DNA from 2 places in the Actinoallomurus sp. NPDC052308 genome. Region 2 is predicted to be linked to the other one. Evidence: riboswitches for the same ligand, from Rfam matches in the RefSeq annotation. Region 2 holds a riboswitch; the other holds the start of a gene.
What was found. Region 2 has a riboswitch for cobalamin ahead of AB0L00_RS37155 (putative cobaltochelatase). Riboswitches for the same ligand answer to the same signal wherever they lie in the genome.

Region 1 (6,641 bases), on a different contig from region 2:
GAAGGTCGCCCCGGCGCTCGCCGCCGGCTGCACCGTCGTGCTCAAGCCCTCCGAATGGTCCCCGCTGTCCGCGCTCATGGTCGGCCGCCTGGCCACCGAGGCAGGCCTGCCGCCCGGCGTGCTCAACGTCGTCGCCGGCGACGGCCCGACCGCCGGGCGGGCGCTCGGCCTCCACCCCGGCGTGGACGTCCTCGCCTTCACCGGCTCCACCGCCGTGGGCCGTCACTTCCTGCGGTACGCGGCCGACTCCAACCTCAAGCGCGTCTGGCTGGAACTGGGCGGCAAGTCGCCCAACATCATCCTGCCGGACGCCCCGGACCTGGAGCAGGCCGCCGCCACCGCCGCGTGGGGCATCTTCTTCAACCAGGGCGAGATGTGCACCGCCCCCTCCCGCCTGCTGGTCCACTGCTCCGTCGCCGAACGGGTCGTGGAGGCCGTGGTGGAGCGCGCCCGCGCGCTGCGCGTGGGCGATCCGCTGGATCCCGGCACCGAGATGGGCGCCCTGGCCCGGCAGAGCCACCTGGAGCGGGTCATGGGTCACGTCCGTACCGGACTCGACGAGGGCGCGCGACTGCGCGCCGGCGGCGAGCCCATCCTGGCCGAGAGCGGCGGCAGCTACCTGCGCCCCACGGTCTTCGACCAGGTCGCCCCGGGCTCACGGCTGGCCCGCGAGGAGATCTTCGGGCCCGTGCTGTCCGTGCTGACCTTCGACGACCTCGACGAGGCCGTCGCGCTGGCCAACGACACCGAGTACGGCCTGGCCGCCGGCCTGTGGACGTCCGACCTGTCCACCGCCCACAAGGTCGCCCGCGCCCTGCGTGCCGGGACGGTCTGGGTGAACTGCTACGAGGAGGGCGACCTCACCGTCCCGTTCGGCGGCGTGAAGCAGTCCGGCAACGGCCGGGACAAGTCCGTGCACGCCCTGGAGAAGTACACCGAACTCAAGACGACCTGGATCCAGCTGTGACCCGTCCGCTGATCGCCATCCCCGCCCGTTTCTCCGCCACGACCTCCGCCCTGCGCTTCGCCGCCGAGGTCAACGCCCGCAAACTGATCGAGGCGGTGTGGCGGGCCGGGGGAGAACCCGCGTCCGTCCACCCGCACGCCCCCGGTGGTGTCGCCGACCCGGCCGAGGTCGCCGACCGCCTGACGCGCTTCGACGCCGTCCTGCTCCCCGGCGGCGGCGACCTGGCCCCCCACCGCTACGGCGACCGGGAGACGCACGTCAGCGTCTACGACGTGGACGACGAGCAGGACGGCTTCGACCTGGAGGTCGCCCGCCAGGCCCTGGAGGCCGGGCTGCCCCTGCTGGCGATCTGCCGCGGGCTGCAGGTCGTCAACACCGCGCTCGGCGGCACCCTCGAGCAGGACATGGGCGGGCCCGAGCGCGAGCACCGCTCCGTCATCCATCCCGTCGCGCTGGAGCCGGCGTCGCTCGTCGCGCGGGCGACGGGCGCGGAGAAGGTCGAGGCGTCGTGCTTCCACCACCAGCGCGTCGACCGCCTCGGCCGGGGCCTGGTCGTCACCGCGCGGGCCGGGGACGGGACCGTCGAGGCCGTCGAACGGCCCGGCTCCCGTTCCTGGTTCACGGCCGTGCAGTGGCACCCGGAGGACACCGCCGCGGAGGACTCCGTACAGCAGGCGCTGTTCGACGCCTTCGTCCGCGCGGCCCGCGGCCGACGATCGTAGAATCCGGTTTCGAACAACCGAGGCGGCGCCGACCCCGATCGGTCGCGGGCCGCAGTCGAAGGAGCGCGACGTGCCCGGCCACCGATCCATCACCGAAGCGGAGAAGCTGGCCGAGGCCAGGCTCGGTGACGTCCGTATCCACCGCGAGCAGATGGCGGCGGTGGCCAACATCTACCGGGCCGCGGCCGCCGTCCGGCAGCACCTGGAGAACTCCGTCCTCCGCGAGTCCGGCCTGACCTGGACGGCGTTCGTCGTGCTGTGGGTGGTCTGGATCTGGGGGGAGCCGGAGACCCGGCACGTGGCGGAGGAGGCGGGCATCTCCAAGGGGACGCTGACCGGCGTGGCACGGACCCTGGAGTCGCGCGGCCTGCTCCGGCGCGCCGATCACCCGACCGACGGACGCCTCGTCCTGCTCATGCTCACGCCACAGGGCGAGGAGCTGATGGAGCGCGTGTTCCCCCGGTTCAACGAGGAGGAGGCGTTCGTCACCTCGCGGCTGAGCGCCGCCGAGTGCCGGGCCCTCGCCGAGGGGCTGCGCCGGGTCGTACTCCAGGTGGAGGAGGAGGGGGAGGAGCGTCGCCTCTCACTGCTGGACGGCGCCCCGCCCCCTCCCCGCCGCAGCGGCCGCCGCTCGCACGGTTGAGCGGCGAGGTCCCGGTCCTCTCCGGTGTCGCGCGAAGTGCTCACCATCGGTCGTGGTGGATCACGGTCTCCAGGGGGCGTCGGCGGCGCCAGCCGTGCCGTTCGAGGTCCGGCACGGTCTCCAGATGAGTGACCGGTCCCAGGCACAGCCAGGCGACCGGCCGGATCCCGGCCGGGATGCCGAGCAGCCGACGCACGTACGGCTCCCGGTAGAAGGACACCCAGCCGACGCCGAGGTCCTCGGCGGTGGCGGCCAGCCACAGGTTCTGGATGGCCAGGCAGACCGAGTACAGCCCCGCGTCGGCGATGGCGTGCCGGCCCAGCACCGCCGGACCGCCTCGTTCGGGACAGTAGGTGACCACGATCGACAGGCTGCTCTCCAGTACACCGTCGATCTTTATCCGCGCGAACCGGTCGGCGTCGGCCCCGCTGAGGGTGGCCGCGAACTCGGCGCGTTCGTGCTGGACGTGGTCGTGGAAGGCGCGCCGGACGGCCGGATCCCTGACGAGGACGAAGTCCCAGGGCTGGGACAGGCCGACGCTGGGCGCCGCGTGCGCGGCGGTCAGGACCCGGTGGAGGACCTCATCTGGTATCGGCGTGCCCGTGAACTGGGCGCGCACGTCGCGGCGGCGGTGGATCAGGTCGTAGATGCCGGCGTTCATGGGCAGGCTCCCGCTGCGTCGGGCCACCTCGGCGGTGGCCGGTGGAGCGAGGCCGGTCTTCGGACTCCCGGATCGATGCCTGACCATCCGCCTTCCCGGCCTGGCGGCCAGTGGCTGCGCGTACGCGCGTGGACGGCGGCTCCCCGGTCACCGCGGCGGGCCCGTGCCGGAATCTCACCGGCTTCCCGATTCTCCCCTGAGCAGGGGCACCTCGCGTCGGTTCATGCCGGTCGCGAGCGTATCCGACCGCCCCGGACTCCGGCCGCGAACGCGGCGGCGCCCGGTTCAGGTCACGGTGCTCTCGCGGGTGACCAGTCGGTGCGGCGCCCACAGCTCCGCGGGCTTCTCCTCCGACCGGTCGCCGAGCCGTGCGATCAGCCGGTCCACGGCGAGCCGGGCGATCAGGTCCTTGTCCGGTGAGACGGTGGTGAGCGAGGGCGTGCTGTAGCGGCCTTCCTCGATGTCGTCGAAGCCGACGACGGCCACGTCCTCCGGGACGCGCAACCCGCGGGCGAGGAGAGTCCGTATGGCGCCGATGGCCAGCAGGTCGTTGTAGCAGAAGACGGCGTCGGGAGGTCCGTCGGCGCGATCGAGCAGGGTCGCCATGGCCCGCGCCCCCTCGGATCGGTGGAACCGGCGCGTACTGATGACCAGCGATTCGTCCAGAGCACGGCCTCGGGCCGCATGAGCCTCGCGATAGCCGCGCGTGCGCAGTTGGGCCGTCTCGCCGGTCTCATAGGGCTGGTCGCCCATCGCGGCGATCCGGGTGCGGCCGATATCGATCAGGTGCTCGGTGGCCGTACGCGCGGCGGCGACGTTGTCGATGGCGACATGGTCGTACGGGCTCTCCACGATCCGTTCGCCGAGCAGCACCAGCGGACTCGTGGTGTCACGCATGGCGAGATCCGCCTGGGACAGCGCGAGCGGGCTGAGGATGACACCGTCGAACAGCGCGGCGCTCGCCCCCATGATGAGTTCGCGTTCGCGGTCCGGCTCGCCATCGGTCTGATCGATCACCACCGTGTACCCATGCCGGCGTGCCTCGGTGACGACCGCTCTGGCCAGTTCCGCGAAATAGGGCACGTCCAGTTCGGGAACGACCAGCGCCAGCATCCCGGTACGGCCCCGCTTGAGATTGCGCGCGAGGAGATTCGGCCGGTATCCCAGTTCGGCCACCGCCGCCTCGACCCGTAGCCGCGTCTCATCCGAGACCGGCGCATATCCGTTGACGACGTTGGATACCGTACGAATCGAGACTCCCGCGCGGGCGGCTACGTCTCGAAGGCGAGCTTTGGTCATGGCACTCTCTTCGAGAATTGTGCACCTGAGAACATCGGATACCAGCGTATTGCAACGATGCATAGACCGCTGTCCATCGACCCGGATTCTGCGGTTCGTGGCCACATGTGGGCCGTCCGCCGGGGCCCGACGGCCGGCGGACGGCCCTGATCTCCGTTAAGGCGGAACCCGGCCGGACAACGGTTCTCGGATCAGGTGGCGACCCGGGCCGAGGAGTCCAGATAAGCGTCGATACCGACATCGACGTAGGAGCGCCCGATGACCTCGCCCGCTGACACGATCAGGAGGTGCAGTCGAGCCGCCGGTACGTCGTCGGGCAATCGGTCGATGACCCGGAAAGGCGCGCTGAGCAGGAAAGGCTGCACTTTGACCGGATCGGCGACGGAAATCGCGTCGGTGGCGCGCGACACGGCCGCGGCGTCGCAGTCGCCGAGCACCGAGCCCCAAACGGGTACGACCACCGCCTCGATCGCCGAAATCCCGTGGTGGGAGATCCGGACGTTGACATCGACCGTCCGGTCGCCGCCGACCACGAGGTCCCGCCCCGGAGCGCGCGGGTCGACGTCGACCAGGAGTACGGTGTCGGCGTTGACGAGGTCCGGGGCGTTCCCGCCGCCGTCCTTCCGGCTTCGGTCGAAGGCGTAGACGCCCGCCATCTCGTGCTCGACGTCGTACAGTTCGGTCCACACGTAGCCGGACAGGTCGTCGTGCCGGCGCAGTTCCAGGGTCTGCCAGCGCAGGTTCCAGCCGCGATCGACGCTGGTCCACCCACCGCCGAACTCACTGTTGAGATTGGGCCGCCCGGAGGACGGGCCGCCATCGGCCATCAGCAGTTTCTCCACGATCATCTCCGGACCGAGGCCGACCGGGAAGCCGGGCTTGCGGTCCGTCAGCAGCGCGTGGACCTTGGCCGCCCAACCGGCCGGCGTCTCGTCGTAGATGTGCCAGTCCACGATGTCGGTGGCCACATGCGACCAGCCGGAGTTGTCCACCACGGGGCGGGAGGCGTCCAGGTTCTTCAGCGACTCGTACGCGCGGCGGACCGCCACCTGCTTCTCCGGGTCGCCGGGAACGTCCCAGTCCAGGCCCCATTCCTCGTTGTACAGGCCCCAGATGATGACGCTGGGGTGGTTCCCATCACGGTGGACCATCGGCTCGATCTGGGCCTCGAACCTGGCGACGGACGCGGGGGTGAAGACACCGGTGCTCGCCGGCTCGGCCCACACCAGCATGCCGAGGCGGTCGGCGTGATACAGGAAGCGCGGGTCCTCCAGCTTCAGGTGCTTGCGGACCAGGTTGAACCCGGCCTCTCGGGCGAGCGCGAGGTCGGTGACGAACGCCTGGTCGTCCGGGGCCGTCAGACCGGTACGAGGCCAGTAGCCCTGGTCGAGGACGCCTCGCACGTACAGGCGCTCGCCGTTGAGCAGGATGTGCTCGCCGTCGACCGTCACCCGCCGAAGGCCGGTCTGCGACTCGACGCGATCGGTGCCGTCCGCCGATTCGAGTGTCACGGTGACCGTGTAGAGATGGGGATCGGCCGGCCTCCACAGGCGCGGATTCTGGATCGGCAGGTGCACCCGCGCCGTCGGCGACCCGTCGTCGAGTTCGGTCGTCACCGGCCGTCCCCCGTCGACGGACACGGTGAGCCGAGCGCCGCTCAGCGACGGGCCTGCGGCCGTGACGCCCGCCACGATCCCATCGAGGGTGTCCGACGGGGTGAGCGCGAGCGCCGAGACGTACGTCGCCGGGCGCGCCTCCAGCCACACCGACTGCCAGATTCCGCTGCTCGGCGTGAAGGCGCAGCTGTCGTAGTCGTCACGCGGGATACTGCGCTGTTTTCCGTGGACGATCTCTCGCTTGTCCACCGGCGCCCACACCCGCACCAGAACGGTGGCGGACAGACCGTCCAGGGTGTCGGTGACATCGAACTCGAAAGGCGTGTAGCCGCCCTCGTGCTCGCCGACCAGCGTGCCGTTCACCCAGACGACGGCCGAGTGGTGGACGGCGCCGAAATGCAGGACGACCCGCCGGCCGCTCCACTCCTCCGGGACCGTGATCGTCCTCCGGTACCACCCGTACTCCAGCCAGTGGACGCCGAGGCCCGACGCCTCGGTCTCCCAGGCGAACGGCACGGTGATCCGCGCGGACCACGCGCGGTCCTCATGCGACAACTCCTCGGGAGTGGCCGTCCCCGCCGGGTCGGTGGTGAAGTGCCACGATCCGTTCAGACTCAGCCATGTATGGGAGCGGTCGAAATGCGGACGGGGATATTCTGGGCGGACCAACGACATTTCTTCTCCAAGATCTACGTCGTGTGGAGGCGTTCAATCGGATATTCGCCGCCGGGGC
Region 2 (6,641 bases):
GTTGGAACTACGGCTGCTCTTCCGCCAGCCGACGTCTATGAGATCGGGGTGGCCACTCATCCCCTGGTCTCCTTCCTGGTGCGTGAATCACCCCCGTGGGTACGGGGACGCATTCTTGAACTCGTCCGCCGTTGCCGTGATGAACTCGGCTGACTCGTCGGGTGGCAACGCGGCGGCCCGCAGATGGTCGAACCAGGTCGTGTGACGGCGGACGTCTTTCTCCTTTTCGAGGAAGATGTTCCCGGCGGGGCAGTCGATGTAGACGACGTCCAGGTCGGTGGGGTCCGGGAAGCCGATGATCGTGAAGGCGCCGTCGACGCCGGGGTGGGCGCCACGGGCGAAGGGCAGCACCTGGATGGTGACGCCCGGCAGTTCGCCGGCCTCGAGCAGCCGCATCAGCTGGGACCGCATCACGGGCACCCCGCCGATCGGCCGGCGCAGCACCGCCTCGTCGAGCACGGCCCACAGCTCCAGCGAGCCGGAATCGCGCAGCATGGCCTGGCGGCGGGTGCGCAGGGCGATGCGCCGGTCGACGTTCTCCGGCGTCTCCCCGGGCCGGCCCGCCTTGATCAACGCGCGGGCGTACTCCTCGGTCTGCAGCAGACCGGGCACCAGATGGGTCTGGAACGTTCGAATCGACGCGGCCGAGGCCTCCAGTCCGATGTAGGTGTCCAGGCCCGCCGACGCGGACAGGACCGCCTCGTACTCGGTCCACCAGCCGCGCTGCTGGGCGTCCTTGGCCAGGCCGAGGAGCTGGTCGCGCTGCGAGCCCTCGGGCAGGCCGTACAGGTCCAGCATGTCGCGTACGTCGCGGATGCGGGCCACGGACTTGCCGGTCTCGATGCGGCTGACGCGCGACATGGAGCACTCCAGGTGCTTCGCGACGTCTTCGATCATGAGGCCGGCGGCCTCCCGGAGTCTGCGCAGTTCCATGCCCAGCCGGCGGCGGCGGACGGTGGGGCTACGGCCATCGGTCATGGGGCACCTCCATGGCGAGCGTCCTGCGCGTATTGCGAGGAGAATGGGGACCGGTGGTGGGCGGCGGTGGCTGGGGCCGAAACCCTCGCCTGGGCCGCGCCAGGGCCGTTGAACTGTGCACGGGTGATGCCGAATCCGTCTGATCTATTGGTCCGAAAATACTTGCACGTAAAACGGGGGCAGGACATCCTGACAGGGAAAGTCACTCACCGTTGCCATCTGGGCACCTTTTGCCACCGGATAGGCACCTTACCTGGTTAACGTCCTAGGGCGTACCCCTTCCTGTCGTATCGTCCAAAGCGCGAGAGGGGTGGCATCCCATGGCCGCCACTTCCGGACCCGGGACCGGGCCGCGGCGCCGCCACCTGGAGGCGCTCGCCCGTGAAGTCGAGGCGCGCGGCCTGCAAGGGCTCCTGACCGAGGATCTGATGCTGCGCGTCGTGGACCCGGCCAGCGGGCGCGGACTGCTGGTGGTCGCCATGCCGATGTCCCGGATCCGATGGTCCTTCCTGTGGGCCGGCGGCGGCCAGGCCGACGCCGACGACCCCGCCCGCGCCGCCGAGCTGATCGCACGGACCCTCGGCCGCTGACGCCGCCGCGCTGACGCCGGGCGCTGATGCCAGGCGCTGACGCCGCCCTGGCTTCGCGGTCGAAGGGGGCGCCGTTTCCCGGGTTGGCGTGTCGTCGAGGAGGCTCAGCGCTTCCCGGCCGGGCTCGCGGCCGGGACGCCGCCTGCCGCGACGCCACCCACCTGCTGCGACGCGGCACCGAGGCCTTGACTATCATGTCGAACATATGTTCGAATCTATCGCCTGCCTTCCCCCAGGTTCACTCCTTGTCACCGATCCGAGAGGTGGGCGGCCCGCGTGGGCGGAGCGAGCGATGGACCCGAGAGGTGTACGGACGCGCCGGGTCGCGGGCGATGAGCCGGGTGTACGGCGACCCCGTCGAGGTCTGGCTCACCGACGGCAGGCCCTCCCGCTTCGTCTGGCGCGGTCGGCTCTACACGGTCCTGCGGGTGCTGGACCGCTGGGTCACCACCCGCGACTGGTGGCACGAACGCCATCCCGAGGCCCCGGAAGGCGGCGAGCGCGAGTTCTGGCGCGTCGAGGCGACCCCGGACCGGACGGTCGGGGTGTACGAACTGCGCCACGACCAGGCGACCGGCACGTGGATGCTGTCCCGCGCCTGGAGCTGACGGACCCGCGCGCCCGGCTCGACCCGGCGGGTCGCCGGGCGGGTGGGCGGTCGGTCAGGGCTGTACGAGGTCGCGGATCGCCTTGAGGGTCGGCTCGTCCTTGACGCCGGCGATGAGGAGCGTGGTCACGGGGGACTCCTGCCAGAGCCGGAGCCGCTCCCTGATGCGCCCGATCGGGCCGAGGAGGGAGATCGAGTCGGCCAGCTCGTCCGGCACCGCCGTGACCGCCTCGTCGCGCCGGCCCGCCAGGAACAGCTCCTGCACCCGCGCGGCCTCCTCGGCGTACCCGAGGCGTCCGATCAGGTCCAGGTGGAAGTTGCGGTCCCTGGCCCCCATGCCGCCGATGTAGAAGGCCAGCGGGATCTTGGCGAACTCCAGCGCGGCCGCCAGGTCGTCGGTGACGATCGTCGTCACGGTGGCGGCGATGTCGAAGCCTTCGCGGCGGCCGGCCAGTGAGGCGCCGAAGACCGTCTCGATCTGCGTGGGGTCGACGAAGAGGGGCAGCCAGCCGTCGGCGATCTCGGCGGCGAGGGCGATGTTCTTCGGGCCTTCCGCGCCGAGGTAGACCGGGATGTCCGGGCGCACCGGGTGGACGATCGACTTGAGCGGCTTGCCGAGGCCGGTCACCCGGCCCGGCGCGTACGCGGAGGCCGGCAGCGGCAGCGGGTAGTGCGGGCCGGCGGAGGTGACCGGCTCCGCGCGCCGCCACACCTCCCGCAGGATCCGGACGTACTCGCGGGTGCGCTCCAGCGGGCGGGCGAACGGCACGCCGTACCAGCCCTCCACCACCTGCGGGCCCGACGCGCCGATGCCGAGGGTGAGCCGGCCGCCGGACAGCGCGTCGAGGGTCAGGGCGTGCATGGCGGTGGCGGCGGGCGTGCGGGCGGACATCTGGGCCACCGCGGTGCCCAGCTTGATGCGCGAGGTCCGCGCGGCGTACCAGGTGAGCGTGGTGAAGGCGTCCGAGCCGTACGCCTCGGCGGTGTAGACGTACTCGTAGCCGAGCCGCTCGGCGGCGAGCACCGTCTCGGTCGCGTCCTCTGGATTCCGTTGCCAGTAGCCGACGTTGATGCCGAGCCTCATCCGCACGCCTCCCAGCCCGAAAATAGAACAGGTTCTATTCAAGCAGATCGCCGCTCTCCCGGCAGCGTCCGGCCGTCCCGCGATAACGTGCACCCGCCGTGCGCCCGGCCGCGGCGGCCCTGTCATCCCGTGCGCCGGATCACGGACGACGGCCGTACCTGCGGTGTCGCGCGTCAGGCCGGATATGTCATGCTGTCCTCCGGCGGTACGCGGAGGAACCCGGTGCGAATCCGGGGCTGTCGCGCAACTGTGACCGGGAAGTCCTTCCTCGGGTGTTGGCCACGGCGTGAGCCGGAAGGCCGAGGACGGGCGGTGATCCGGGAGCCAGGAGACTCCGGCCGCCGATTGCCAGGCCACCTACGGGCGCGTTAACCCGAGGAAAGGACGACCACCGGGTGAACACCTATCCGTTCTCCGCCGTCACCGGGATGGCGGACCTCAAGCTCGCCCTCCTGATCAACGCGGTCTCCCCGGCCGTCGGCGGAGTGCTGGTCCGGGGCGAGAAGGGCACCGCGAAGTCCACCATCGTGCGGGCGCTCGCCGCGCTGCTGCCGGAGGTCGCGGTGGTGACGGACTGCCGGTTCTCCTGTGACCCCGACGCGCCCGACCCGCGGTGCCCCGACGGGCCGCACGGCGACGGGGCGGGCGGGCAGGTGCGGCCCGCCCGGCTCGTGGAGCTGCCGATCGGCGCCGCCGAGGACCGCCTGACCGGCTCGCTCGACCTCGAACGCGCCCTCACCGAGGGCGTCCAGGCCTACCAGCCCGGCCTGCTGGCCGCCGCGCACCGCGGCGTGCTGTACGTCGACGAGGTCAACCTGCTGCACGACCACCTCGTCGACCTGCTCCTCGACGCGGCCGCGATGGGCCACTCCTACGTCGAGCGTGAGGGCGTCTCCGTCCGGCACGCCTCGCGGTTCCTGCTCGTCGGCACGATGAACCCCGAAGAGGGCGAGCTGCGGCCGCAGCTGCTCGACCGGTTCGGGCTGACGGTGGAGGTGGCCGCCACCCGCGACCCGGAGGAGCGGGCCGAGGTCGTGCGTCGCCGCCTGGCGTACGAGGCCGACCCGGCGGGGTTCGCGGCCGACTGGGCGCGCGCCGAGACCGAGCTGGCCTGGCGGATCGAACAGGCCCGCGCCCGGCTGCCCGACGTCGTCCTGCCCGACGGCGCGCTGCGGCAGATCACGGCGGTGTGCGCGGCGTTCGAGGTGGACGGGCTGCGGGCCGACATCGTGATGGCGCGCGCCGCGATGGCCCTCGCCGCCTGGCACGACCGTACGGTCGTCACCGCGGACGACGTGCGCGTCGCCGCCCGTCTCGCCCTCCCGCACCGGCGCCGCCGCGACCCCTTCGACGCGCCCGGCCTCGACGAGGACAAACTCGACGAGGTCCTGGAGAACACCGGCGGCTACGACTCCGCGGAGCCGCAGGATCCCGGGTTCGGCGAGGACACGGCGCCCGACCTCGTCCCCGAGCAGAGCACCGGGCCGGACCCGAAGTCGGCCCCGGAGACGGACGCGAAGCCGGACTCGGGAACGGACCCCGAAGACCCCGACCCCGACGACCCCGGACCGGACGGACCCGGCGGCGGACCGGACGGACCCGGCGACCCGGCCGGGCCGGGAGACGGGGCGCCGGTCGACATCGAGCAGGCCCTGTCCGGCGAGGAGTCCGGCGAGGGCTCCGGGAAGCGCGCCCGGGGGGACTCCCCGGAGCCGGCGCCCGCCGACGCGGTGTACCGGACGCGGGTCTTCACCGTCCCCGGCCTCGGCGAAGGCGCGCCCGGCCGCCGCTCGCGGGCCCGGACGCCGTACGGCCGGACGACCGGCGCGCGGCCGGGCACGCGTTCGGTCCACCTGACCGCGACCCTCCTCGCGGCGGCCCCGCACCAGCGCGCCCGCGGCCGCTCCGGTCCCGGGCTCGTCGTCCGCTCCGACGACCTGCGCGAGCGGGTCCGGGAGGGCCGGGAGGGCAACCTGGTGCTGTTCGTCGTGGACGCCAGCGGCTCGATGGCCGCCCGGCAGCGGATGCGCGCCGTCAAGGGCGCCGTGCTCAGCCTCCTCCTCGACGCCTACCAGCGTCGCGACAAGGTCGGTCTGATCACCTTCCGCGGCACGTCCGCCGAGCTGGCGCTGCCGCCGACCTCCTCCGTCGAGGCCGGGGCGCGCCGCCTCGAGACGCTGCCCACCGGCGGCCGTACTCCGCTGGCCGCCGGCCTGCTTCGCGCGGCCGACCTGCTGCGCGCCGAACGCCTGCGCGACCCCGCGCGCCGCCCCCTGCTCGTCCTGGTGACCGACGGGCGGGCCACGCACGGCTCGCCGGCCGACGCGCTGCGCGCCGCCGACCTGCTGCGCGGTGTCACCTCCGTCGTGGTCGACTGCGAGCGCGGCCCGGTGCGCCTCGGGCTCGCGGGCGGGATCGCCGCCCGGCTCGGCGCCGAGGCCGTGCGCCTGGAGGAGCTGGCCGCCGACGCCCTCACCGGCGTCGTCCACGACCACCGGGCCGCGGCGTGACCCGCCTCCCCGCCGTCGCCGTGACCGGCTTCGCCACCGTCGCCGTGACCGGTCTCCCCGGCGTCGCCGTGACCCGCCGCGCCACCGTCGCCGTGACCTCGCTCCGCCACTGTTCCGGGAAGGACTGACATGCCGCAGGGAAAACCGTCGCAGGTGCCCGACGACGGGCTCACCACTCGGCAGCGCCGCAACCGGCCCCTCGTCGTCGTCCACACGGGGCCGGGCAAGGGCAAGTCGACCGCGGCCTTCGGACTGGCCCTGCGCGGCTGGAACCAGGGCTGGCCGATCGGCGTGTTCCAGTTCGTCAAGTCCGCGAAGTGGCGCATCGGCGAGGAACGGGCGCTGCGGGTGCTCGGCGAGTCCGGCGAGGGCGGCCCGGTCGACTGGCACAAGATGGGTGAGGGCTGGTCGTGGATCCAGCGGCCCGGCACGGAGGAGGACCACGCCGCGGACGCCCGCGAGGGCTGGGAGCAGATCAAACGCGACCTCGCCGCCGAGACCTACACGCTGTACGTGCTGGACGAGTTCACCTATCCGATGAAGTGGGGCTGGGTGGACGTCGAGGACGTGATCGCGACGTTGCGGGACCGGCCGGGGTACCAGCACGTCGTCATCACCGGCCGCGACGCCGACCCGCGGCTGGTGGAGGTCGCCGACCTCGTCACCGAGATGGGCAAGGTAAAGCACCCCATGGACGCGGGCCAGAAGGGCCAGAAGGGCATCGAGTGGTGAGCCCATTCCCGACGACAGGGCCGGCCCGGTGAGGATGCCGAGACTCGTCGTCGCCGCCCCCGCCTCCGGGAGCGGGAAGACGACGGTGGCGACCGGGCTGATGGCCGCGCTGACCGCCGGCGGGCTGGCCGTCTCGCCGC

Region 1: it holds a riboswitch for cobalamin, as region 2 does, so the genes downstream of both, bluB (5,6-dimethylbenzimidazole synthase) here and AB0L00_RS37155 (putative cobaltochelatase) in region 2, are expected to answer to the same signal.

The regions. Positions count from the first base shown of each region.
Region 1 is NZ_JBFAUM010000029.1:14,232-20,872, reverse strand. Features, by position in the region: gene AB0L00_RS38375 (aldehyde dehydrogenase) at 1-967, shown strand, start outside; gene AB0L00_RS38370 (gamma-glutamyl-gamma-aminobutyrate hydrolase family protein) at 964-1,689, shown strand; gene AB0L00_RS38365 (MarR family transcriptional regulator) at 1,760-2,332, shown strand; gene bluB (5,6-dimethylbenzimidazole synthase) at 2,373-2,993, opposite strand; cobalamin riboswitch at 3,026-3,222, opposite strand; gene AB0L00_RS38355 (LacI family DNA-binding transcriptional regulator) at 3,279-4,292, opposite strand; gene AB0L00_RS38350 (sugar-binding domain-containing protein) at 4,484-6,583, opposite strand.
Region 2 is NZ_JBFAUM010000026.1:71,905-78,545, reverse strand. Features, by position in the region: gene AB0L00_RS37180 (DUF397 domain-containing protein) at 1-60, opposite strand, end outside; gene AB0L00_RS37175 (helix-turn-helix transcriptional regulator) at 88-978, opposite strand; gene AB0L00_RS37170 (hypothetical protein) at 1,299-1,568, shown strand; gene AB0L00_RS37165 (DUF6504 family protein) at 1,901-2,176, shown strand; gene AB0L00_RS37160 (LLM class F420-dependent oxidoreductase) at 2,231-3,259, opposite strand; cobalamin riboswitch at 3,472-3,594, shown strand; gene AB0L00_RS37155 (putative cobaltochelatase) at 3,655-5,769, shown strand; gene AB0L00_RS37150 (hypothetical protein) at 5,766-5,897, shown strand; gene cobO (cob(I)yrinic acid a,c-diamide adenosyltransferase) at 5,899-6,501, shown strand; gene AB0L00_RS37140 (cobyrinate a,c-diamide synthase) at 6,536-6,641, shown strand, end outside.